One region of the Escherichia fergusonii ATCC 35469 genome, then DNA from elsewhere that is predicted to be linked to it. Evidence: predicted binding sites of a transcription regulator. Region 1 holds the regulator's gene; the other holds the start of a gene.
What was found. The regulator PhoB, encoded in region 1, activates phosphate uptake and scavenging genes when phosphate is short. The targets are predictions, from matches to a motif close to CTGTCATAAAACTGNCNNAT.

Region 1 (12,234 bases):
CTTGCATTGCCAATCCCGTTTCCCGTCTCTACGCTATTGATATTGAAAATAATAAGGAGTGTACCGTGCGTATAGGTATCGATTTAGGTGGCACCAAAACAGAAGTCATCGCGCTTGGGGAACACGGAGAGCAATGCTTTCGTCATCGCCTGCCCACGCCGCGAGATGACTATCAGCAAACCATAGAAACAATCGCCACATTGGTCGGGATGGCCGAAAAGGTAACCGGGCAGCGCGGAACTGTAGGTGTTGGCATACCCGGTTCTATTTCGCCTTATACTGGAGTGGTGAAAAATGCCAATTCAACCTGGCTTAACGGGCAACCGTTTGACAAAGATCTCAGCGTTCGCCTGCAGCGGGAAGTTCGCCTGGCGAATGATGCTAACTGCCTGGCGGTCTCTGAAGCGGTTGATGGCGCCGCTGCTGGTGCACAAACGGTGTTTGCCGTAATTATTGGCACGGGGTGTGGCGCGGGCGTGGCTTTAAACGGGAGAGCGCATATTGGCGGAAACGGAACGGCGGGCGAATGGGGGCATAACCCACTGCCATGGATGGATGAAGATGAGTTGCGCTATCGACAAGAAGTGCCTTGTTACTGCGGCAAACAGGGCTGCATTGAAACCTTTATTTCAGGTACGGGTTTTGCTACGGACTATCAGCGTCTGAGCGGTAAGCAACGTGAAGGCAGTGAGATTATCCAACTGGTAGAGGCAAAGGACGCTATTGCTGAACTGGCCTTAAGCCGCTATGAGTTACGCCTGGCAAAATCGCTTGCGCATGTTGTGAATATTCTCGACCCGGATGTGATTGTGTTAGGCGGTGGAATGAGCAATGTGGAGCGACTGTATCAGACCGTTCCGCAGTTGATTAAGTCGTTCGTCTTTGGCGGTGAGTGCGAGACCCCTTTGCGCAAAGCGCGTCATGGAGATTCCAGCGGTGTGCGCGGCGCGGCATGGTTATGGCCGCAACAAGATAAATAGTATGAGACTGTAAAATTGCCTGATGCGCTACGTTTATCAGGCATGAACAAAGCGCACTTTGTCAGCAAACTGCTGGTTTCAGGCTCACCCGGCGGCACGTAACCGCCGGGGCGTGCTTATTTCACCTGGAACTGATTATCCAGTTTGCTGTAGCCAAGTCCGTTGATCTTTTTAACTTTAATTTGCACCGGAATACGTTCTTTCATCGCTTCGACGTGGCTAATGACGCCAATCGTTTTGCCACTGGCATTTAGCGCATCCAGTGCATCCAGTGCGGTATCCAGTGTTTCGCTGTCCAGTGTGCCAAACCCTTCGTCGAGGAAAAGTGAATCAATTTGCGTTTTATGGCTGACCAAATCCGATAACGCCAGCGCCAGTGCCAGGCTGACGAGGAAGCTTTCACCCCCTGAGAGCGTGCGGGTATCGCGTACGGCATCTGCCTGCCAGGTATCGACCACTTCAACTTCCAGTGCCTCGCTGGCCTTGCGTTGCAGTAGATAACGACCGTGCAGACGGGTTAACTGGCGATTGGCCAGATGTACGAGGTTATCCAACGTCAGTCCCTGAGCAAATTTACGGAATTTATCGCCTTCTTTAGAGCCAATAAGGGCATTAAGACAGCCCCAGTCTTCGACCTGCTGCGTGGCTTTGTCAATCTGCGCCATCAGCGTTTGCTGCTGTTGGCGGTTATCCGCATCCTGCTTAATTTGCTGGCGAATTTCGCCCTGACGTTTGGCGTTTTCTTGTAACTGATACGCCAGTTGCGCCAGCGCCTGCTGAATGTGTTCAACAGAATATTGCGGCTCAAGATCCGCCGGTCGCTGCTGTTGATGTGCCACCAGAGCCTGACTTGCCTGATTAGACAGCGTTTGTACTTGCTGATAATGCTGTTCCAGCGATTGCTTGAACTGCTCTAGTCGGGCGTAGCTTTCTTCATCAAGCAAGGCGGCAAGAAACGCGGCTTGATCAGCAAACACGCTGGACTGTAACACTGACTCAAACGCTGTTTGTGCTTCTGCGGCGCGTTGCAGCTCTTGCGTCAGTTGCTGTTGCAGCGTTTGCCACTGACTTTGCAAGGAAAGACACTGATCATGGATCTGCCGCCAGTTTTGCCACTCAGTAACCTCTTCGCCAGTGGTCGTAATATCGCTTTCTGGCAAGGTTTCCAGTAAAGGCGCAAGCTCAGCGATTTTTGCCTGCAATGTGGTGAGCTCAGTCTGCCGCTTCTGCCACTCCTGGGCTTCCTGTTGGCGTGCCGTCAGCCAGCTTTGCTCATCACCTGCTTCAGGTAACGTCAGTGAAAAACGCGTTATGTCTTCTGCTAACGATGCCTTACGCTGTGCGATTTGTTGCTGAAATTGAGCAACTTGCTGCGCATGATTCGCAATTTGTAGTTGCAGTTCGTGGCGTTGATTGAGCAAATATAACTGCTTTTCATGTTCTTCCTGGGCATTCAGCCACGGCTGAATATCGTCATGAGGCTGTAGGATGATGCCAAGACGTTCAACAACTGTTTGCCATTCTTGAGTGAGTACTCGCTCATCTTTAATTAGCGTCTGCGCTTCGCTTTCGTCTCGCTGAAGTTGTTGCTGCAATGCTTCCAGTTGCCCACGCAGAGTGGCACCTTCCTCTCTGAGATTAGTAACTTCTTTTTCCAGTTCGGCGAGACGAGTCTGGTTAACACCTGGCTCCAGTGCCTGATAAGCAGCAACAGCCGGATGTGTTGTTGAACCGCAAAGTGGGCAAGGTTGTCCCGATTGTAATAAGGCGCGCTGGGCTTCAAGGCTTTTGATCCGGGCTTCCTGTTCGCAGATGGTTTTTACATCATTGAATTCTTGATTTTTCACCTTATAACGCTTGCGCATCTCTTCCAGCATAACGTTACGCTGGGTTAGTTGCTGGTGTAATTCCTGCGTAGAGGCCTGTAGCTGCGCGAGTCGTTTTTGCTTTGGCGTAATCTGCCCATGTAGAGTACTCAGTCGCTGACGAAGTGGGCGCTGCTGGTTATACAGTGCGAGAGCTGCATTCGTTTCATCAGGACTCAGGTTGAGAGTCGGCACTGGCAGACTTTCCAGCTTCCGGGTATCGCTTGTCAGTTGTTGTTGCCATTTTTGCTGCTGGCTGTGGTCATTGGTTTGTTGAGCAAACAATGCCCGCCATCCCGCCAGCTCGTTACTCATCAGGCGAAAGGCATCGTTTGTTGCCAGCCAGTCACTTAGCGTTTGCCGTGTAGAAAGCATCGCATTCATCTGTTTTTTCGCACTGCGGCGGATCCCTGCACGTTGTGCCAGCATCTGTTGTAAGCGAGTGTTTACTTCTTCGCTTTGCTGGCGAGTACGGGTTACCGCAGCAGTGTGCTCCTGAATACGTTGCCACTGTGGACGCAACTGCATGGCAGGTTGTGCCAGTTCCAGTGCTGCCAACTGAGGCTGTGCTTTTTCTATTTCTGCCTCGGCCTGGTGTTGTGCCTGCTGACGACGACTGGCCTCCTGCTGCAGTTCATTTTGGCGGATCAGCCAGTTAAGATGCTTTTGTTGAATTTGTTGGGCGGTAACTTGTTGTTTTTCTTCGTCAGTAAGTACCTGCAAACTTTCGGTTAAAGTTTGCAACTGCTCTGGCGTTAATAATGAGACACCGCTGACCTGGGCCTGAAGCTTTTCCAGTTCCGTACGCGCCGTTTTGTGTTGCTCAAATACCATGGCAGAGATTTGCCCGTAGATTTCCGTACCTGTCAGCTCTTCCAGCAACTCAGCACGTTCTTTCGGTTTTGCATTAAGAAAGGCAGCGAACTGCCCTTGTGAAAGCAGCATCGAACGGGTAAATCGATCATAATCCAGCCCGGTCAATGACGCTGTCATCTCCAGTTTGTCTTTGACTTTGTCGGCGAGGATCTTGCCATCTGCGCAGCGTGCCAGCTCAACACGTGGCGCCTGTAAATTACCGTCTGGCTGGTTACGCGCCCGATTCTGGCTCCAGAACGCGCGGTACGCTTCACCTTTTACTTCAAATTCCACTTCCGCCAGACATTCGGCAGTATCGCGGGTCATCAGGTCATTTTGTGATTGTGAAACGTTGGAAAGGCGTGGAGTTTCGTGATAAAGGGCCAGGCAAATTGCATCTAATAATGTCGTTTTACCGGCTCCCGTTGGGCCGGTAATGGCAAACAGTCCGTTGCTGGCAAACGGTTCTGTGGTGAAATCAATCTTCCATTCGCCTTTCAGAGAGTTCAGGTTTTTCAGGCGCAGGCTGAGGATTTTCATGCTTCGTGATCTCCTGCAAGGGTCTGCAACGTCGTGGCGAAAAGATGTTGCATACGCGCATGTTGCGACTCGTCCAGTTCTTCCAGTGCCAGGCGACGATTAAAAACTTCCTCGACGCTTAATTCATTGAGTGTTTCGCGTTTCTCGCTCGCTATAATCCGTTCACGCTGCTCGCGACTGCGACGCACCAGTAACACTTCTACCGGCAGTGACTCGGTTAAAGTCTGGATTTTCCTCTGCATATCATGCAGATAGTCATCAGTCGTGATTTCGATATCCAGCCATACTGGCGTCTGCAGTTCGGTATCACGCCATTGTTCAAGCTGTTCAGTAATTGCAGCCAGATCACCTTTCAATACGGCCAGTGGCTGAGTCATTGGCACGGGCAGCGCTTCGACACTGTGTAATTTGCCTTCTGCAAAGCTCACCAGATGTACGCTTTTAGTTTTGCCACACTCATCAAAACTCAGCGGGATGGGGGAACCGCAATAGCGAATATGTTCCTGTCCGCCAACAATTTGCGCCCGGTGAATATGCCCAAGGGCGATGTAATCTACAGGTGGGAAGTTTTGTGCCGGAAATGCATCCAGCGTGCCGATATAAATGTCACGTACAGCGTCACTTTTACTGGCACCCACGGTGGTAAGGTGTCCGGTAGCAATAATCGGCAGTTGCTGATCACCGCGCAGGTTGCAGGCTTCCGTATATTGTTGTTGGTAGTAGTCCGTGATTGTGGCCAGCAGATGTTGCTGTTTTTCACTGCCTGACAGCCCTGCCTGGCTGGTCACGATGTCGCGTGGACGTAAAAACGGAATGGGGCACAGAACAGCACCCGGAGTGCCGTCACGCCGTTTCAGCAGCTGTGGGCGTAGGTTGGCACTGGCGACAACGGTCGTATTAAGAAAGGCGAGAATATCTCGTGATTCATTCAGTGTGGCGACCGAGTCGTGATTTCCTGCCAGTACCACCAGATGACACCCCGTTTGCTGTAAATTGACCACGAAGCGGTTGTACAGTTCGCGGGCATAACTTGGTGGTGATCCGGTATCGAAAATATCTCCGGCAACAATTATCGCATCCACCTGATGAGTTTGTGCCGTTGTGAGCAGCCAGTCGAGAAATGCCTGATGCTCCGCGGCGCGGCTCTTGCTGTAAAAATTCTGGCCCAGATGCCAGTCTGAAGTGTGGAGGATGCGCATAACAGTTTCCTGGCGAAAAAACGTGAAGGCGATTATACCCATAGACAGGCATTAATTTCTGTTTTATGACCTCTACAAATCAATAACCTGTACGAAACATCGACGATCTTTTCATAAATCTGTCATAAAACTGACGCATAATACCGCCGCATTGATAACGTGTAATTTATCTATAACAGGGCTAATCATGGCGAGACGTATTCTGGTTGTAGAAGATGAAGCTCCAATTCGAGAAATGGTCTGCTTCGTGCTCGAGCAAAATGGCTTTCAGCCAGTAGAAGCCGAAGATTATGACAGTGCTGTGAACCAACTTAATGAACCCTGGCCGGATCTCATTCTTCTGGACTGGATGTTGCCAGGCGGCTCTGGTCTGCAATTTATTAAACATCTCAAACGGGAAGCGCTTACCCGGGATATTCCGGTTGTGATGCTGACGGCGAGAGGCGAAGAAGAAGATCGTGTACGCGGCCTTGAAACAGGCGCGGATGACTATATTACCAAACCGTTTTCCCCGAAAGAGCTGGTGGCGCGTATTAAGGCCGTTATGCGCCGTATTTCGCCTATGGCAGTTGAAGAAGTTATTGAAATGCAAGGGCTAAGTCTTGATCCAACCTCACATCGGGTCATGACGGGCGAAACACCGCTGGATATGGGGCCTACCGAATTTAAATTACTGCACTTTTTTATGACGCATCCTGAACGCGTCTACAGTCGCGAGCAGTTGCTAAATCATGTCTGGGGAACGAATGTGTATGTGGAAGACCGTACAGTCGATGTCCACATTCGTCGCTTGCGTAAAGCGCTGGAACCAAGCGGGCATGACCGCATGGTGCAGACAGTGCGAGGAACAGGGTATCGTTTTTCGACCCGCTTTTGACGCCTCACCCGCCGTAATGGCGGGTGAGGCTTTCTATAGAGTAAATGGAGTATGACGCGTGCTTGAACGGCTGTCATGGAAAAGGCTGGTTCTGGAACTGATACTTTGCTGTATCCCTGCCTTTATCCTGAGTATTTTTTTTGGTCATCTGCCCTGGTTTTTGCTGGCATCAGTCACAGGATTGCTTATCTGGCATTTCTGGAACTTACTACGCCTCTCCTGGTGGCTTTGGGTAGACAGAAGTATGACGCCACCACCAGGGCGCGGGAGCTGGGAGCCATTGCTGTATGGCATCCATCAAATGCAATTACGCAATAAAAAACGCCGCCGTGAATTGGGTAATTTAATCAAACGTTTTCGAAGTGGCGCAGAGTCTCTGCCAGATGCCGTTATTCTGACGACCGAAGAAGGGGGGATTTTCTGGTGTAACGGCCTTGCTCAGCAGTTGTTGGGGCTACGCTGGCCTGATGACAGTGGCCAGAACATCCTCAACTTATTGCGCTACCCGGAGTTTGCCCATTATCTAAAAAGCCGCGATTTTTCACGACCAATTAATTTGGTATTGAACAATGGTCGTCATCTTGAGATTCGCGTGATGCCTTATACTGATCGGCAACTGCTGATGGTGGCGCGAGATGTTACTCAAATGCACCAGCTTGAAGGAGCCAGACGGAACTTTTTTGCTAACGTAAGCCATGAGCTGCGCACGCCGCTTACGGTCTTACAAGGCTATCTGGAAATGATGCATGAACAGCCGCTGGAAGGTGCGACGCGAGAAAAAGCGCTTCATACTATGCGTGAACAAACACACCGTATGGAAGGCTTGGTGAAACAGCTGCTTACGCTGTCAAAAATTGAAGCTGCCCCGGTGCTGGCACTGAATGAACAAGTCGATGTGCCGATGATGCTACGAGTAGTGGAGCGGGAAGCTCAAACACTGAGCCAGAATAAACACAAAATTACATTTGATATCGACAATCAAATTAAAGTGTTGGGCAATGAAGATCAGCTGCGCAGTGCCATTTCGAATCTGGTCTATAACGCAGTTAATCACACGCCAGAAGGTACGAAGATTGCTGTACGCTGGCAGCGCGTGGCACATGGTGTGGAGTTTAGTGTGGAAGATAATGGTCCTGGAATTACCGCCGAACACCTTCCGCGTCTCACTGAGCGCTTCTATCGTGTGGATAAAGCGCGTTCGCGACAGACAGGGGGCAGTGGCCTCGGTCTGGCGATTGTAAAGCACGCGCTCAATCACCACGAAAGCCGATTACATATTGAAAGCACACCTGGCGTTGGCACTCGGTTTAGCTTTGTATTACCGGAACGTTTAATTGCCAAAAATAGCGCTTAACAGACCGTTGTCAGATTATCTTTCCATAAGCCAGCTAATGCTGGCTTATTTTCTTTGCGTCTTTTCCCCTTGCGGTGAATTTTCCGACGTCTGATGATTTCTTGTTCGCATGATTAGCCATGACTATTTCACTTAAATAGCGTTTTATGCTGAAGTGATATTTTATATTGCTATATCGTTCTGGTTTTTAGATCCCTTCTTGCTTTAAAACGTTATAAGCGTTTAAATTGCGCCTCATGTGCTGTCATAGCGACTGCATTCTGGCGGTAAACCGAAAAACAATTCTTCATCTCGCCAGTCCGGGAGCATATCCCGCTATAATTGATTAAAAATGCTGCACTATCATCCCGTTGGTAAAGCATGAATTTACGTATCAACACCACATCCACAGGCAGTAAGATTTTATGACCCATAAGTTAAGATCACGCGATATCATCGCATTGGGATTTATGACATTTGCGTTGTTTGTTGGCGCAGGTAACATCATTTTCCCTCCAATGGTTGGCCTGCAGGCTGGCGAACATGTCTGGACTGCCGCTTTCGGTTTCCTTATTACTGCTGTCGGTCTTCCGGTATTGACAGTTGTCGCACTGGCAAAAGTTGGTGGCGGTATCGATAGTCTGAGTTCGCCCATCGGTAAAGTAGCTGGCGTTTTGCTGGCAACAGTATGTTATCTGGCTGTTGGTCCGCTGTTTGCTACCCCGCGTACCGCAACGGTCTCCTTTGAAGTGGGTATTGCTCCGCTGACGGGTAACTCACCGCTGCCATTATTTATCTACAGCCTGATTTACTTTGCTATCGTGATTCTGGTTTCGCTTTATCCGGGCAAACTGCTGGATACCGTCGGTAACTTCCTGGCACCGCTGAAAATTATCGCGCTGGTCATCCTGTCTGTTGCCGCAATTGTCTGGCCGGCGGGCTCTATCAGCACGGCGACTGAGGCTTATCAAAACGCCGCGTTTTCTAACGGCTTCGTTAATGGCTATCTGACCATGGATACGCTTGGCGCGATGGTGTTTGGTATCGTTATTGTTAATGCGGCGCGTTCTCGCGGCGTATCCGAAGCACGTTTGTTGACTCGTTACACCGTTTGGGCTGGTCTGATGGCGGGTGTTGGTCTGACATTGCTGTATCTGGCGTTGTTCCGTTTGGGTTCCGACAGTGCATCGCTGCTTGAACAGTCAGCTAATGGTGCGGCTATTCTGCATGCCTACGTTCAGCATACCTTTGGCGGCGGCGGTAGCTTCCTGCTGGCGGCGTTAATCTTTATCGCCTGCCTGGTGACGGCGGTTGGCCTGACGTGTGCTTGTGCAGAGTTTTTCGCTCAATATTTACCGCTCTCTTACCGGACACTGGTGTTTATCCTTGGCGGTTTCTCGATGGTGGTATCTAACCTCGGTTTGAGCCAGCTGATTCAGATCTCTGTTCCAGTGCTGACAGCAATTTATCCGCCATGTATCGCACTGGTTGTATTAAGCTTCACCCGCTCCTGGTGGCATAATTCCACCCGCGTAATTGCACCGCCTATGTTTATCAGCCTGGTTTTTGGTATCCTTGACGGCATTAAAGCCTCGGCAATCGGTGATGTATTACCTGCCTGGGTGCAGCGTCTGCCGCTGGCAGAACAAGGGTTGGCGTGGTTAATTCCAACAGTGGTGATGGTTGTTCTGGCCATTATCTGGGATCGTGCAGCAGGGCGTCAGGTGACCTCCAGCGCTCACTAAATCACTGACAATGTGTTTTTGACCACGGGGCTGCGATGCCCCGTGGTTTTTTATTGTGTTGATGGGTTAGGAATCGATGGAAAGTAACAACAAGCTAAAGCGTGGGCTCAGTACCCGGCATATTCGCTTTATGGCACTGGGTTCAGCAATCGGCACCGGTTTGTTTTACGGTTCAGCCGATGCCATCAAAATGGCCGGTCCCAGCGTACTACTGGCTTATATTATCGGCGGGGTAGCTGCATATATTATTATGCGTGCACTGGGAGAAATGTCTGTTCACAACCCGGCTGCAAGCTCCTTCTCTCGTTATGCACAGGAAAACCTCGGCCCGCTGGCGGGTTATATCACTGGCTGGACCTACTGCTTTGAAATCCTTATTGTCGCCATCGCCGATGTGACCGCGTTCGGTATCTATATGGGCGTCTGGTTCCCGACGGTGCCGCACTGGATTTGGGTACTGAGCGTGGTGCTGATCATTTGCGCCGTAAACCTGATGAGCGTGAAGGTATTTGGTGAGCTTGAGTTCTGGTTCTCGTTCTTTAAAGTCGCCACCATCATCATCATGATTGTCGCCGGTTTCGGCATCATCATCTGGGGGATTGGCAACGGCGGGCAACCGACCGGTATCAATAATCTTTGGAGCAACGGCGGCTTCTTCAGTAACGGCTGGCTTGGCATGGTGATGTCGCTGCAAATGGTAATGTTTGCTTACGGCGGGATCGAAATTATCGGTATTACCGCCGGGGAAGCGAAAGATCCTGAGAAATCGATTCCGCGTGCGATTAACTCCGTGCCGATGCGTATTCTGGTGTTCTACGTCGGTACGCTGTTCGTCATTATGTCTATCTATCCGTGGAATCAGGTTGGTACTGCCGGTAGCCCGTTCGTGCTGACGTTCCAGCATATGGGCATTACCTTTGCCGCCAGCATTCTTAACTTTGTTGTGCTGACTGCTTCGCTGTCGGCAATTAACAGTGACGTATTTGGCGTAGGCCGTATGCTCCACGGTATGGCAGAGCAGGGTAGCGCGCCGAAAATTTTCAGCAAAACCTCGCGTCGCGGTATTCCGTGGGTCACGGTGCTGGTGATGACTACCGCGCTATTGTTTGCGGTATATCTGAACTACATCATGCCGGAAAATGTCTTCCTGGTGATCGCTTCGCTGGCAACCTTCGCCACGGTGTGGGTATGGATTATGATCCTGCTGTCGCAAATTGCTTTCCGTCGCCGTTTGCCACCAGAAGAAGTGAAGGCACTGAAATTTAAAGTACCAGGTGGGGTAGCAACGACCATCGGCGGTTTGATTTTCCTGCTCTTTATTATCGGATTGATTGGTTATCATCCGGACACACGTATCTCGCTGTACGTTGGTTTCGCGTGGATTGTTCTGCTGTTGATTGGCTGGATGATTAAACGCCGCCACGATCGTCAGCTGGCTGAAAACCAGTAATCCTTGCGTTCTGTAAGCCGGATCAAGGCAAGCCCTGATCCGGCTATTCCGAAAGTTATCCGCCCCCGTCCTCCTCCCCCAAATATCCTTCAGATGATGAGTGATCCTGCATTAGGCTATGGCAAGGTGATCAGATTTTCATCACAGGGGAATTATGATGTTAAATGCATGGCACCTGCCGGTGCCCCCATTTGTTAAACAAAGCAAAGATCAACTACTCATTACACTGTGGCTGACAGGCGAAGAGCCACCGCAGCGGATTATGCTACGTACAGAAAACGATAACGAAGAAACGTCAGTACCGATGCATAAGCAGCGCAGTCAGCCCCAGCCTGGTGTCACGGCATGGCGGGCGGCCATCGATATTTCCATTGGGCAACCCCGGCGGCGCTATAGCTTCAAATTATTGTGGCACGATCACCAGCGTTGGTTTACACCGCAGGGCTTCAGCCGAATGCCGCCAGCACGACTGGAGCAGTTTGCCGTCGATGTCCCGGATATCGGCCCACAATGGGTAGCGGATCAGATTTTTTATCAGATCTTCCCTGATCGTTTCGCCCGTAGTCTTCCTCGCGAAGCTGAACAGGATCATATCTATTACCATCACGCAGCCGGACAAGAGATCATCTTGCGTGACTGGGATGAGCCGGTCACGGCGCAGGCGGGCGGATCAACGTTCTATGGCGGTGATCTGGATGGTATCAGCGAAAAACTGCCGTATCTGAAAAAGCTCGGCGTGACGGCGCTGTACCTTAATCCGGTGTTTAAAGCCCCCAGCGTACATAAATACGATACCGAGGATTATCGCCATGTCGATCCGCAGTTTGGTGGCGACGGAGCGTTGCTGCGTTTGCGACACAATACGCAGCAGCTGGGAATGCGGCTGGTGCTGGATGGCGTATTTAACCACAGTGGCGATTCCCATGCCTGGTTTGACAGGCACAATCGTGGCACGGGGGGAGCTTGTCACAACCCCGAATCGCCCTGGCGTGACTGGTACTCATTTAGCGATGATGGCACGGCGCTCGACTGGCTGGGCTATGCCAGCCTGCCGAAGCTGGATTATCAATCGGAAAGTCTGGTGAATGAAATTTATCGCGGGGAAGACAGCATTGTCCGCCATTGGCTGAAAGCACCATGGAATATGGACGGCTGGCGGCTGGATGTGGTGCATATGCTGGGAGAAGCGGGTGGGGCGCGCAATAATTTACAGCACGTCGCTGGGATCACCGAAGCGGCGAAAGAAACCCAACCGGAAGCGTATATAGTCGGCGAACATTTTGGCGATGCACGGCAATGGCTACAGGCCGATGTGGAAGATGCCGCCATGAACTATCGCGGCTTCACATTCCCGTTGTGGGGATTTCTTGCCAACACTGATATCTCTTAC
Region 2 (12,234 bases), 800 kb from region 1:
ACAACATTTACGCCACTTTACGCCTGAATAATAAAAGCGTGTTATACTCTTTCCCTGCAATGGGTTCCGTAGCAGGGAAAGAGACCCCGTTGTCTCTTCCCGGTATTTCATCTCTATGTCACATTTTGTGCGTAATTTATTCACAGCGTTGCATTGAACTTGTGGATAAAATCACGGTCTGATAAAACAGTGAATGATAACCTCGTTGCTCTTAAGCTCTGGCACAGTTGTTGCTACCACTGAAGCGCCAGAAGATATCGATTGAGAGGATTTGAATGACTGACAAAATGCAAAGTTTAGCTTTAGCCCCTGTTGGCAACCTGGATTCCTACATCCGGGCAGCTAACGCGTGGCCGATGTTGTCGGCTGACGAGGAGCGGGCGCTGGCTGAAAAGCTGCATTACCATGGCGATCTGGAAGCAGCAAAAACGCTGATCCTGTCTCACCTGCGGTTTGTTGTTCATATTGCTCGTAATTATGCGGGCTATGGCCTGCCACAGGCGGATTTGATTCAGGAAGGTAACATCGGCCTGATGAAAGCAGTGCGCCGTTTTAACCCGGAAGTGGGTGTGCGCCTGGTCTCCTTCGCCGTTCACTGGATCAAAGCAGAGATCCACGAATACGTTCTGCGCAACTGGCGTATCGTCAAAGTTGCGACCACCAAAGCGCAGCGCAAACTGTTCTTCAACCTGCGTAAAACCAAGCAGCGTCTGGGCTGGTTTAATCAGGATGAAGTCGAAATGGTGGCCCGTGAACTGGGCGTAACCAGCAAAGACGTACGTGAGATGGAATCGCGTATGGCGGCACAGGACATGACCTTTGACCTGTCTTCCGATGACGATTCCGACAGCCAGCCGATGGCTCCGGTGCTTTATCTGCAGGATAAATCGTCCAACTTTGCCGACGGCATTGAAGATGATAACTGGGAAGAGCAGGCGGCAAACCGTCTGACCGACGCGATGCAGGGCCTGGATGAGCGTAGCCAGGACATTATCCGCGCACGCTGGTTGGACGAAGACAACAAGTCCACGTTGCAGGAACTGGCTGACCGTTACGGTGTTTCCGCTGAGCGTGTGCGCCAGCTGGAAAAGAACGCGATGAAAAAACTTCGCGCTGCTATTGAAGCGTAATTACCGCTGTTAAGCAGAGAACCCTGGATGAGAGTCCGGGGTTTTTATTTTTTGGGCCTCTGCAATAATCAATGACCCCCTCCGGCAAAACGCCAATCCCCACGCAGATTGTTAATAAACTGTCAAAATAGCTATTCCAATATCATAAAAATCGGGTATGTTTTAGCAGAGTATGCTGCTAAAGCACGGGTAGTCATGCATAAAACGAAATAAAGTGCTGAACAACAACATCACAACACACGTAATAACCAGATGAATGGGGATTCTCAGGATGAATATAAAGGGTAAAGCGTTACTGGCAGGATGTATCGCGCTGGCATTCAGCAATATGGCTCTGGCAGAAGATATTAAAGTCGCGGTCGTGGGCGCAATGTCCGGTCCGGTGGCCCAGTATGGCGACCAGGAGTTTACTGGCGCAGAGCAGGCAGTTGCGGATATTAACGCTAAAGGCGGCGTGAAAGGCAACAAACTGCAAATCGTAAAATATGACGATGCCTGTGACCCGAAACAGGCGGTCGCGGTGGCGAACAAAGTCGTTAACGACGGCATTAAATATGTCATTGGCCACCTCTGTTCTTCATCAACGCAGCCAGCGTCTGACATCTACGAAGACGAAGGCATTTTAATGATCACCCCAGCGGCAACCGCGCCAGAGCTGACCGCCCGTGGCTATCAGCTGATCCTGCGCACCACCGGTCTGGACTCCGACCAGGGGCCGACGGCGGCGAAATATATTCTTGAGAAGGTGAAACCGCAGCGTATTGCTATCGTCCACGACAAACAGCAATACGGCGAAGGTCTGGCGCGAGCGGTGCAGGACGGCCTTAAGAAAGGCAATGCTAACGTGGTGTTCTTTGATGGCATCACCGCCGGGGAAAAAGATTTCTCAACGCTGGTGGCGCGTTTGAAGAAAGAGAATATCGACTTCGTTTACTACGGCGGTTACCACCCGGAAATGGGGCAGATCCTGCGTCAGGCACGCGCGGCAGGGTTGAAAACCCAGTTTATGGGGCCGGAAGGCGTGGCTAACGTCTCGCTGTCTAACATTGCGGGCGAGTCAGCGGAAGGGCTGCTGGTGACCAAGCCGAAGAACTACGATCAGGTTCCGGCGAACAAACCAATTGTTGACGCGATCAAAGCGAAAAAACAGGACCCAAGCGGCGCGTTCGTCTGGACCACCTACGCCGCGCTGCAATCTTTGCAGGCGGGCCTGAATCAGTCTGACGATCCGGCTGAAATCGCCAAATACCTGAAAGCGAACTCCGTGGATACCGTGATGGGGCCGCTGACCTGGGATGAGAAAGGCGATCTGAAAGGCTTTGAGTTCGGCGTATTTGACTGGCACGCCAACGGCACGGCGACCGATGCGAAGTAATCATTAATCGGCAACTTTGGGTTGCCGCCAAATTGCTAATATCGAGTACGCATGCTTCATGCCGGATGCGGCGTAAACGCCTTATCCGGCCTACAAGATCCAAAGAAATCAGTAAATTGCAGCACACATTGTAGGCCTGATAAGCGTAGCGCATCAGGCAATTTCTCGTTGGTCATCACTTTTGAAATCAAACTTGACGATTAACGCTTCTCCCAGCCGCCCTGTTGTGCCGTAAACCCCAGCGCCTGCATAAACGCCGTCATCACGCCGCGATCTTCCACGCCTGCATCCACCATCCACCAGCCTGAAACGCCAGGATTGTTACGCAAAACCTCTTCCAGCAAATATTGCCCCACACCGCGACGTCGGGTGACTTCCCGCACGCGCAGGGAATCCAGTGCCCCCTCGGTGCCGTTTAAGGTTACCCGCACGGCCGCGAGCAGGCGCTCGTTAAAACGCGCGGCGTAGATACGGTGGTTATCGTCAACCTGTAAAGAGGAAGAGGAATACTCCGGCCAGATCTTTTGCAGGTCAATCCGGTCCTGGTCGCTAAAGTTTTCTAATCGAATGATGGTCAGCTTCATGGGGAACCCGTGTAAATCACAAAAGTGGAACCAGTGTAGCGAAATAATTTAATCGGAGGCTTTCTCTTTTTTATTTCTTTTGGCAGGTGATTAATTTTTTTTCAGCAATAATTACAAAGTTAAAACATTAGAGAATGAAAAATACCCAGCATAATCCCCTGAATGGTAGTGAATTATTCCGCCCTTTGTGCCGTTATTTTATGCTGACAACGGCACTTTTTTCTGTTTATCTATCAATAAATTCAGAATATTATCTGTTCTTAATCGACTGAAAAATAGGGGTTTTAATCGCTATTATCACAAAATACTGCGCTAAACCATTAATCAGACAGGCAAAAACAGTGCAGTATAAAAAAAGAACAGTCTGATTTGTTAACACATAAAAACAAAGCAACACAACATCACGAATGGGGATTTTTGACTATGAAACGGAATGCGAAAACTATCATCGCAGGGATGATTGCACTGACAATTTCACACACCGCTATGGCCGACGATATTAAAGTTGCCGTTGTCGGCGCGATGTCCGGTCCGATTGCCCAGTGGGGCGATATGGAATTTAACGGCGCGCGTCAGGCGATTAAAGACATTAATGCCAAAGGGGGAATTAAAGGCGATAAGCTGGTGGGCGTGGAATATGACGACGCCTGCGACCCGAAACAAGCCGTTGCGGTCGCCAACAAAATCGTTAACGACGGCATTAAATACGTTATTGGTCATCTGTGTTCTTCTTCTACCCAACCTGCATCAGATATCTACGAAGATGAAGGTATTTTGATGATCTCGCCGGGGGCGACCAACCCGGAGCTGACTCAACGCGGTTATCAACACATCATGCGTACTGCCGGGCTGGACTCTTCCCAGGGGCCAACAGCGGCAAAATACATTCTTGAGACGGTGAAGCCCCAGCGCATCGCCATCATTCACGACAAACAACAGTATGGCGAAGGGCTGGCGCGTTCGGTGCAGGACGGATTGAAAGCAGCCAATGCCAACGTCGTCTTCTTCGACGGTATTACCGCTGGTGAGAAAGATTTCTCCGCGCTGATCGCCCGCCTGAAAAAAGAAAACATCGATTTCGTTTACTACGGCGGTTACTACCCGGAAATGGGGCAGATGCTGCGCCAGGCCCGTTCCGTTGGCCTGAAAACTCAGTTTATGGGGCCGGAAGGGGTGGGTAATGCGTCGCTGTCGAACATTGCTGGTGATGCCGCCGAAGGTATGTTGGTCACTATGCCAAAACGCTATGACCAGGACCCGGCAAACAAAGGCATCGTTGATGCGCTGAAAGCAGACAAGAAAGATCCGTCCGGGCCATATGTCTGGATCACCTACGCGGCGGTGCAATCTCTGGCGACTGCCCTTGAGCGTACCGGCAGCGATGAGCCGCTGGCGCTGGTGAAAGATTTAAAAGCTAACGGTGCAAACACCGTGATTGGGCCGCTGAACTGGGATGAAAAAGGCGATCTTAAGGGATTTGATTTTGGTGTCTTCCAGTGGCACGCCGACGGTTCATCGACGGCAGCCAAGTGATCATCCCACCGCCCGTGAAATGCGGGCGGTTTTAGAAAGGTTACCTTATGTCTGAGCAGTTTTTGTATTTCTTGCAGCAGATGTTTAACGGCGTCACGCTGGGCAGTACCTACGCGCTGATAGCCATCGGCTACACCATGGTTTACGGCATTATCGGCATGATCAACTTCGCCCACGGCGAGGTTTATATGATCGGCAGCTACGTCTCCTTTATGATCATCGCCGCACTGATGATGCTGGGCATTGATACCGGCTGGCTGCTGGTGGCGGCGGGATTCGTCGGCGCAATCGTCATTGCCAGCGCCTATGGCTGGAGTATCGAACGTGTGGCTTACCGCCCGGTGCGTAACTCTAAGCGCCTGATTGCGCTCATCTCGGCAATCGGCATGTCTATCTTCCTGCAAAACTACGTCAGCCTGACCGAAGGTTCGCGCGACGTGGCGCTACCCAGCCTGTTTAACGGTCAGTGGGTTGTGGGCCATAGTGAAAACTTCTCTGCCTCTATTACCACCATGCAGGCGGTGATCTGGATTGTTACCTTCCTCGCCATGTTGGCGCTGACAATTTTCATCCGCTATTCCCGCATGGGGCGCGCCTGTCGTGCCTGCGCGGAAGACCTGAAAATGGCGAGCCTGCTTGGCATCAACACTGACCGGGTGATTGCGCTGACCTTTGTGATTGGCGCGGCGATGGCGGCGGTGGCCGGCGTGTTGCTCGGCCAGTTCTACGGCGTAATTAATCCCTACATCGGCTTTATGGCCGGGATGAAAGCCTTTACTGCTGCGGTACTCGGTGGGATTGGCAGTATTCCGGGAGCGATGATTGGCGGCTTGATCCTGGGGATTGCGGAAGCGCTCTCTTCTGCCTATCTGAGTACGGAATATAAGGATGTGGTTTCATTTGCCCTGCTGATTCTGGTACTGCTGGTGATGCCGACCGGTATTCTGGGGCGCCCGGAGGTAGAGAAAGTATGAAACCGATGCATATTGCAATGGCGCTGCTCTCTGCCGCCATGTTCTTTGTTCTCGCGGGCGTCTTTATGGGTGTGCAACTGGAGCTGGACGGCACCAAACTGGTGGTCGACACGGCTTCGGACATCCGTTGGCAGTGGGTGTTTATTGGCACTGCGGTGGTCTTTTTCTTCCAGCTTGTGCGACCTGCATTTCAGAAAGGATTGAAAAACGTTTCCGGGCCGAAGTTTATTCTGCCCGCGATTGATGGCTCCACGGTGAAGCAAAAGCTGTTCCTCGTCGCACTGTTGGTGCTTGCGGTGGCGTGGCCGTTTATGGTGTCGCGCGGGACGGTGGATATCGCCACCCTGACCATGATCTACATTATCCTCGGCCTCGGGCTGAACGTGGTGGTGGGGCTGTCTGGCTTACTGGTACTGGGTTACGGTGGTTTTTACGCCATCGGCGCTTACACCTTTGCCTTGCTCAATCACTATTACGGTCTTGGCTTCTGGACCTGTTTGCCGATTGCCGGGTTGATGGCGGCGGCGGCGGGCTTCCTGCTCGGCTTCCCGGTGTTGCGTTTACGTGGCGACTATCTGGCGATCGTTACTCTCGGTTTCGGCGAAATTGTGCGCATATTGCTGCTCAATAACACGGAAATCACCGGCGGTCCGAACGGAATCAGTCAGATCCCGAAACCGACACTCTTCGGACTCGAGTTCAGTCGCACCGCCCGCGAAGGCGGCTGGGATACGTTCAGCAATTTCTTTGGCCTGAAATACGACCCGTCCGATCGCGTCATCTTCCTCTACCTGGTGGCGTTACTGTTGGTGGTGTTAAGCCTGTTTGTCATTAACCGCTTACTGCGGATGCCGCTGGGCCGCGCCTGGGAAGCGTTGCGTGAAGATGAAATCGCCTGTCGTTCGCTGGGCTTAAGTCCGCGTCGTATCAAGCTGACCGCTTTTACCATCAGTGCCGCGTTTGCCGGTTTTGCCGGAACGCTGTTCGCGGCACGTCAGGGATTTGTCAGCCCGGAATCCTTCACCTTTGCCGAATCGGCGTTTGTGCTGGCGATAGTGGTGCTCGGTGGTATGGGCTCGCAATTTGCGGTGATTCTGGCGGCAGTTCTGCTGGTGGTGTCGCGCGAATTGATGCGCGACTTTAACGAATACAGCATGTTAATGCTCGGTGGTTTGATGGTGCTGATGATGATCTGGCGTCCGCAGGGCTTGCTGCCTATGACGCGCCCGCAACTCAAGCTGAAAAACGGCGCAGCGAAAGGAGAGCAGGCATGAGTCAGCCATTATTATCTGTTAACGGCCTGATGATGCGCTTCGGTGGCCTGCTGGCGGTGAACAACGTCAATCTTGAACTGTACCCGCAGGAAATCGTCTCGTTAATCGGTCCTAACGGTGCCGGAAAAACCACGGTTTTTAACTGTCTGACCGGATTCTACAAACCCACCGGCGGCACCATTTTACTGCGCGATCAGCATCTGGAAGGTTTGCCGGGGCAGCAAATTGCCCGCATGGGCGTGGTGCGAACCTTCCAGCATGTGCGTCTGTTCCGTGAAATGACGGTGATTGAAAACCTGCTGGTGGCGCAGCATCAGCAACTGAAAACCGGGCTGTTCTCTGGCCTGTTGAAAACGCCTTCTTTCCGCCGCGCCCAGAGCGAAGCCCTCGACCGTGCCGCAACCTGGCTTGAGCGCATTGGTTTGCTCGAACACGCTAACCGTCAGGCGAGTAACCTGGCCTACGGTGACCAGCGCCGTCTGGAGATCGCCCGCTGCATGGTAACGCAGCCGGAGATTTTAATGCTCGACGAACCAGCGGCAGGTCTTAACCCGAAAGAAACCAAAGAGCTGGATGAGCTGATTGCCGAACTGCGTAACCATCACAACACCACTATTTTGTTGATTGAACACGATATGAAACTGGTGATGGGGATTTCAGACAGAATTTACGTGGTCAATCAGGGGACGCCACTGGCAAACGGTACACCGGAGCAAATCCGTAATAACCCGGACGTGATCCGTGCCTATTTAGGTGAGGCATAAGATGGAAAAAGTCATGTTGTCCTTTGACAAAGTCAGCGCCCACTACGGCAAAATCCAGGCGCTGCATGAGGTGAGCCTGCATATCAATCAGGGCGAGATTGTCACCCTCATTGGCGCGAACGGGGCGGGAAAAACGACCTTGCTCGGCACGTTATGTGGCGACCCGCGCGCCACCAGCGGGCGAATTGTGTTTGATGGTAAAGACATTACCGACTGGCAGACGGCGAAAATCATGCGCGAAGCGGTGGCGATTGTCCCGGAAGGACGTCGCGTCTTCTCACGCATGACGGTGGAAGAGAATCTGGCGATGGGCGGCTTTTTTGCTGAACGCGACCAGTTCCAGGAGCGCATAAAGTGGGTCTATGAACTGTTTCCACGTCTCCATGAGCGCCGTGTTCAGCGGGCAGGCACCATGTCTGGCGGTGAACAGCAGATGCTGGCGATTGGTCGCGCTTTGATGAGTAACCCACGTTTGCTATTGCTTGATGAACCCTCGCTCGGACTGGCACCGATTATCATCCAGCAAATTTTCGACACCATCGAGCAACTGCGCGAGCAGGGGATGACCATCTTCCTCGTCGAGCAGAACGCCAACCAGGCGCTAAAACTGGCGGATCGCGGCTATGTGCTGGAAAACGGTCATGTGGTGCTCTCCGATACCGGCGACGCGCTGCTGGCGAATGAAGCGGTGAGAAGCGCGTATTTAGGTGGGTAAATTATCAATAACCCGGTAGTCACGTTCTGCCGGGTTCTTTGTCCGTATACAGACTTGTTTCAACTGACCGGGAGGATTAAAACCAGACCACTTATTTGCCACGGAAAGGTTCCCTCCCATGCATTATGCCGTTGTCGTCATGCTTGAACTGCTTTGCTGTATTCACGCTTATCGCTCCGGACAAGAGCGATACTGGATTTTTATTATCTTCTGTTTTCCGGTGATTGGCTGCGTGGCGTATTTCGTCATGGTTATGCTGCCTGAAACGGGCGCTGACCGTCACGGGCGTACTTTGCTGATGCGCCTGCAGGACAAAATCAGCCCGGAACGCCACCTGCACAAATTAACCGAAGAGCTGGCGATTGCCGAGACCAATCAAAACCATTATGCGTTAGCTAACGAACTGGCGCGCCTTGGGCGTTATCACGAAGCCGTTCCCCATTATCAGCAGGCGTTAAGCGGAATTTTCGCCCATGAAGCGGTAATGATGTTAAGCCTGGCGCAGGCGCAATTTGCTATTCAGGAGTTCGCCGCCTGTCAGCAGACGCTGGAAGATGTGATGCGTTATAACCCCGATTTTCAGTCGGCAGACGGGCATTTGTTATTTGCCAGAGCGTTAGCCGCACAAGAAAAATACGCTGATGCGGAAAGCGAGTTTGAGGTGCTTGTTTCTTATTACCCCAGCCCGCAGGCGCGTATTTACTATGCGGAGTTGCTGGCGAAAATGAGTCGACTACGTGAAGCCAACGAGCAATATGTTGCTGTGGTTGATACGGCTAAACGCTCAAGACCACATTATAGAAAACACCACCGGGAATGGATTAAGACCGCCAATGACCGACTGAAGCAGAGTATTGTTCGATAAGTGCTGCGCCAGATAGTCTCTGGCGCATTAATTTTTCCCAACGTAGCATTATCCGTGCCCCATCTCCCATTTTCCCTCACCCGTACCGTCACCGCCTTGTCATCTTTCTGACACCTTACTATCTTACAAATGTAACAAAAAAGTTATTTTTCTGTAATTCGAGCATGTCATGTTACCCCGCGAGCATAAAACGCGTGAATTCGCGCATTCGGTACAACAAGAGAGATAAACGATGAAACCGTTACATTATACAGCTTCAGCACTGGCGCTCGGACTGGCGTTAATGGGGAATGCACAGGCAGTGACGACCATTCCGTTCTGGCATTCTATGGAAGGGGAACTGGGTAAAGAGGTGGATTCTCTGGCCCAACGTTTTAACGCCGAAAACCCGGATTACAAAATTGTACCGACCTATAAAGGCAACTACGAACAGAATTTAAGTGCGGGGATTGCCGCATTTCGTACCGGCAACGCGCCGGCTATTTTGCAGGTTTATGAAGTTGGCACCGCCACCATGATGGCGTCGAAAGCCATTAAACCGGTGTATGACGTGTTTAAAGAAGCGGGGATTCAATTCGATGAGTCGCAGTTTGTGCCGACGGTTTCAGGTTACTACTCCGACAGCAAAACCGGCCACTTACTCTCCCAGCCGTTCAACAGCTCGACTCCCGTTCTCTATTACAACAAAGACGCCTTCAAGAAAGCGGGGTTAGACCCGGAACAGCCGCCGAAAACCTGGCAGGATCTGGCGGACTATGCCGCAAAACTGAAAGCCTCCGGCATGAAGTGCGGCTACGCAAGCGGCTGGCAGGGCTGGATCCAACTGGAAAACTTTAGCGCCTGGAACGGTCTGCCGTTTGCCAGCAAAAACAACGGCTTTGACGGCACGGACGCGGTGCTTGAGTTCAACAAGCCGGAGCAGGTGAAACACATCGCCATGCTCGAAGAGATGAACAAGAAGGGCGATTTCAGTTACGTCGGGCGTAAGGATGAATCCACCGAGAAGTTCTATAACGGTGATTGCGCGATGACGACCGCTTCTTCCGGTTCTCTTGCCAACATTCGCGAGTATGCCAAATTCAACTACGGTGTAGGCATGATGCCGTACGACGCCGATGCGAAAGATGCGCCACAAAACGCCATTATCGGCGGGGCCAGCCTGTGGGTGATGCAGGGCAAAGATAAAGAAACTTACACCGGCGTGGCGAAGTTCCTCGACTTCCTCGCGAAGCCAGAAAACGCTGCCGAGTGGCATCAGAAAACCGGTTATCTGCCAATCACCAAAGCGGCGTATGACCTGACCCGTGAGCAGGGCTTTTACGAGAAAAACCCCGGGGCGGATACCGCGACGCGTCAGATGCTGAACAAGCCGCCGTTGCCGTTCACCAAAGGGCTGCGTCTGGGCAATATGCCGCAGATCCGCGTGATTGTGGATGAAGAGCTGGAAAGCGTGTGGACTGGTAAGAAGACGCCACAGCAGGCGCTGGATACCGCTGTTGAGCGTGGGAACCAGTTACTGCGCCGCTTTGAGAAATCTACGAAGTCTTAACCAGTGAAATGTCGGATGCGTTTCGCTTATCTGACCTGGCATCGCGTGTAGGCCGGAAAAGCGAAGCGCATCCGGCACAGTTCAGGAATTAACCGTAATGTCATCATCCCGTCCGGTGTTCCGCTCGCGCTGGCTGCCTTATTTGTTGGTCGCGCCGCAGCTCATCATCACCGTTATCTTTTTTATCTGGCCTGCGGGCGAAGCGTTGTGGTACTCGCTACAAAGCGTCGATCCGTTTGGCTTTTCCAGCCAGTTTGTCGGCCTGGATAACTTCGTCACGCTGTTTCATGACAGCTACTATCTCGACTCCTTCTGGACGACGATAAAATTCAGCACCTTTGTCACGGTCAGCGGTTTGCTGGTGTCGCTGTTCTTCGCGGCGCTGGTGGAGTACATCGTGCGCGGCAGCCGTTTCTATCAAACCTTAATGCTGCTGCCGTATGCCGTGGCTCCCGCCGTTGCCGCCGTATTGTGGATCTTCCTGTTTAACCCTGGTCGCGGGCTGATCACTCATTTTCTCGCTGAGTTCGGCTACGACTGGAACCATGCGCAAAACAGCGGTCAGGCAATGTTCCTGGTGGTGTTTGCCTCAGTATGGAAGCAAATCAGCTACAACTTTCTGTTCTTCTATGCCGCGCTGCAATCCATTCCTCGTTCGTTGATTGAAGCCGCAGCCATCGACGGCGCAGGTCCAATTCGCCGCTTCTTTAAGATTGCGTTGCCGCTTATCGCCCCGGTGAGCTTCTTCCTGCTGGTGGTGAACTTGGTGTACGCCTTCTTCGATACCTTCCCGGTGATCGACGCCGCCACGTCCGGCGGACCAGTACAGGCTACCACGACGCTGATTTATAAGATCTACCGCGAAGGCTTTACCGGGCTGGATTTGGCTTCGTCTGCCGCGCAGTCGGTGGTGTTGATGTTCCTCGTCATCGTGCTGACGGTGGTGCAGTTCCGCTATGTTGAAAGCAAGGTGCGTTACCAATGATTGAGAACCGTCCGTGGCTGACAATATTCAGCCATACCATGCTGATCCTCGGGATCGCGGTGATCCTCTTCCCGCTGTACGTGGCGTTTGTCGCGGCGACGCTGGATAAACAGGCCGTCTACGCCGCGCCGATGACGCTCATCCCCGGCACGCATCTGCTGGAAAACATCCACAACATCTGGGTGAACGGGGTAGGCACAAATAGCGCGCCGTTCTGGCGGATGTTGCTTAACAGCTTCGTGATGGCGTTCAGCATTACGCTCGGCAAAATTACCGTCTCGATGCTCTCGGCATTTGCCATTGTCTGGTTTCGTTTTCCGCTGCGTAACCTCTTCTTCTGGATGATTTTTATCACCCTGATGCTGCCAGTTGAAGTGCGTATCTTCCCGACAGTAGAAGTCATCGCCAACCTGAATATGCTCGACAGCTACGCTGGTTTAACGCTGCCGCTGATGGCCTCGGCAACCGCTACCTTCCTGTTCCGCC

Region 2: ugpB (sn-glycerol-3-phosphate ABC transporter substrate-binding protein UgpB) is a predicted target of PhoB. The motif match lies at 9,311-9,330, and genes of this name have one in related genera.

The regions. Positions count from the first base shown of each region.
Region 1 covers NC_011740.1:2,691,498-2,703,731, reverse strand. Annotated here, with positions in the region: gene mak (fructokinase) at 66-980, shown strand; gene sbcC (exonuclease subunit SbcC) at 1,097-4,240, opposite strand; gene sbcD (exonuclease subunit SbcD) at 4,237-5,439, opposite strand; gene phoB (phosphate response regulator transcription factor PhoB) at 5,627-6,316, shown strand; gene phoR (phosphate regulon sensor histidine kinase PhoR) at 6,375-7,670, shown strand; gene brnQ (branched-chain amino acid transporter carrier protein BrnQ) at 8,075-9,394, shown strand; gene proY (proline-specific permease ProY) at 9,471-10,844, shown strand; gene malZ (maltodextrin glucosidase) at 10,999-12,234, shown strand, end outside.
Region 2 covers NC_011740.1:3,491,968-3,504,201, reverse strand. Annotated here, with positions in the region: gene ftsX (permease-like cell division protein FtsX) at 1-31, shown strand, start outside; gene rpoH (RNA polymerase sigma factor RpoH) at 276-1,130, shown strand; gene livJ (branched chain amino acid ABC transporter substrate-binding protein LivJ) at 1,402-2,505, shown strand; gene panM (aspartate 1-decarboxylase autocleavage activator PanM) at 2,706-3,089, opposite strand; gene livK (high-affinity branched-chain amino acid ABC transporter substrate-binding protein LivK) at 3,513-4,622, shown strand; gene livH (high-affinity branched-chain amino acid ABC transporter permease LivH) at 4,670-5,596, shown strand; gene livM (branched chain amino acid ABC transporter permease LivM) at 5,593-6,870, shown strand; gene livG (high-affinity branched-chain amino acid ABC transporter ATP-binding protein LivG) at 6,867-7,634, shown strand; gene livF (high-affinity branched-chain amino acid ABC transporter ATP-binding protein LivF) at 7,636-8,349, shown strand; gene EFER_RS17205 (tetratricopeptide repeat protein) at 8,468-9,214, shown strand; gene ugpB (sn-glycerol-3-phosphate ABC transporter substrate-binding protein UgpB) at 9,447-10,763, shown strand; gene ugpA (sn-glycerol-3-phosphate ABC transporter permease UgpA) at 10,861-11,748, shown strand; gene ugpE (sn-glycerol-3-phosphate ABC transporter permease UgpE) at 11,745-12,234, shown strand, end outside.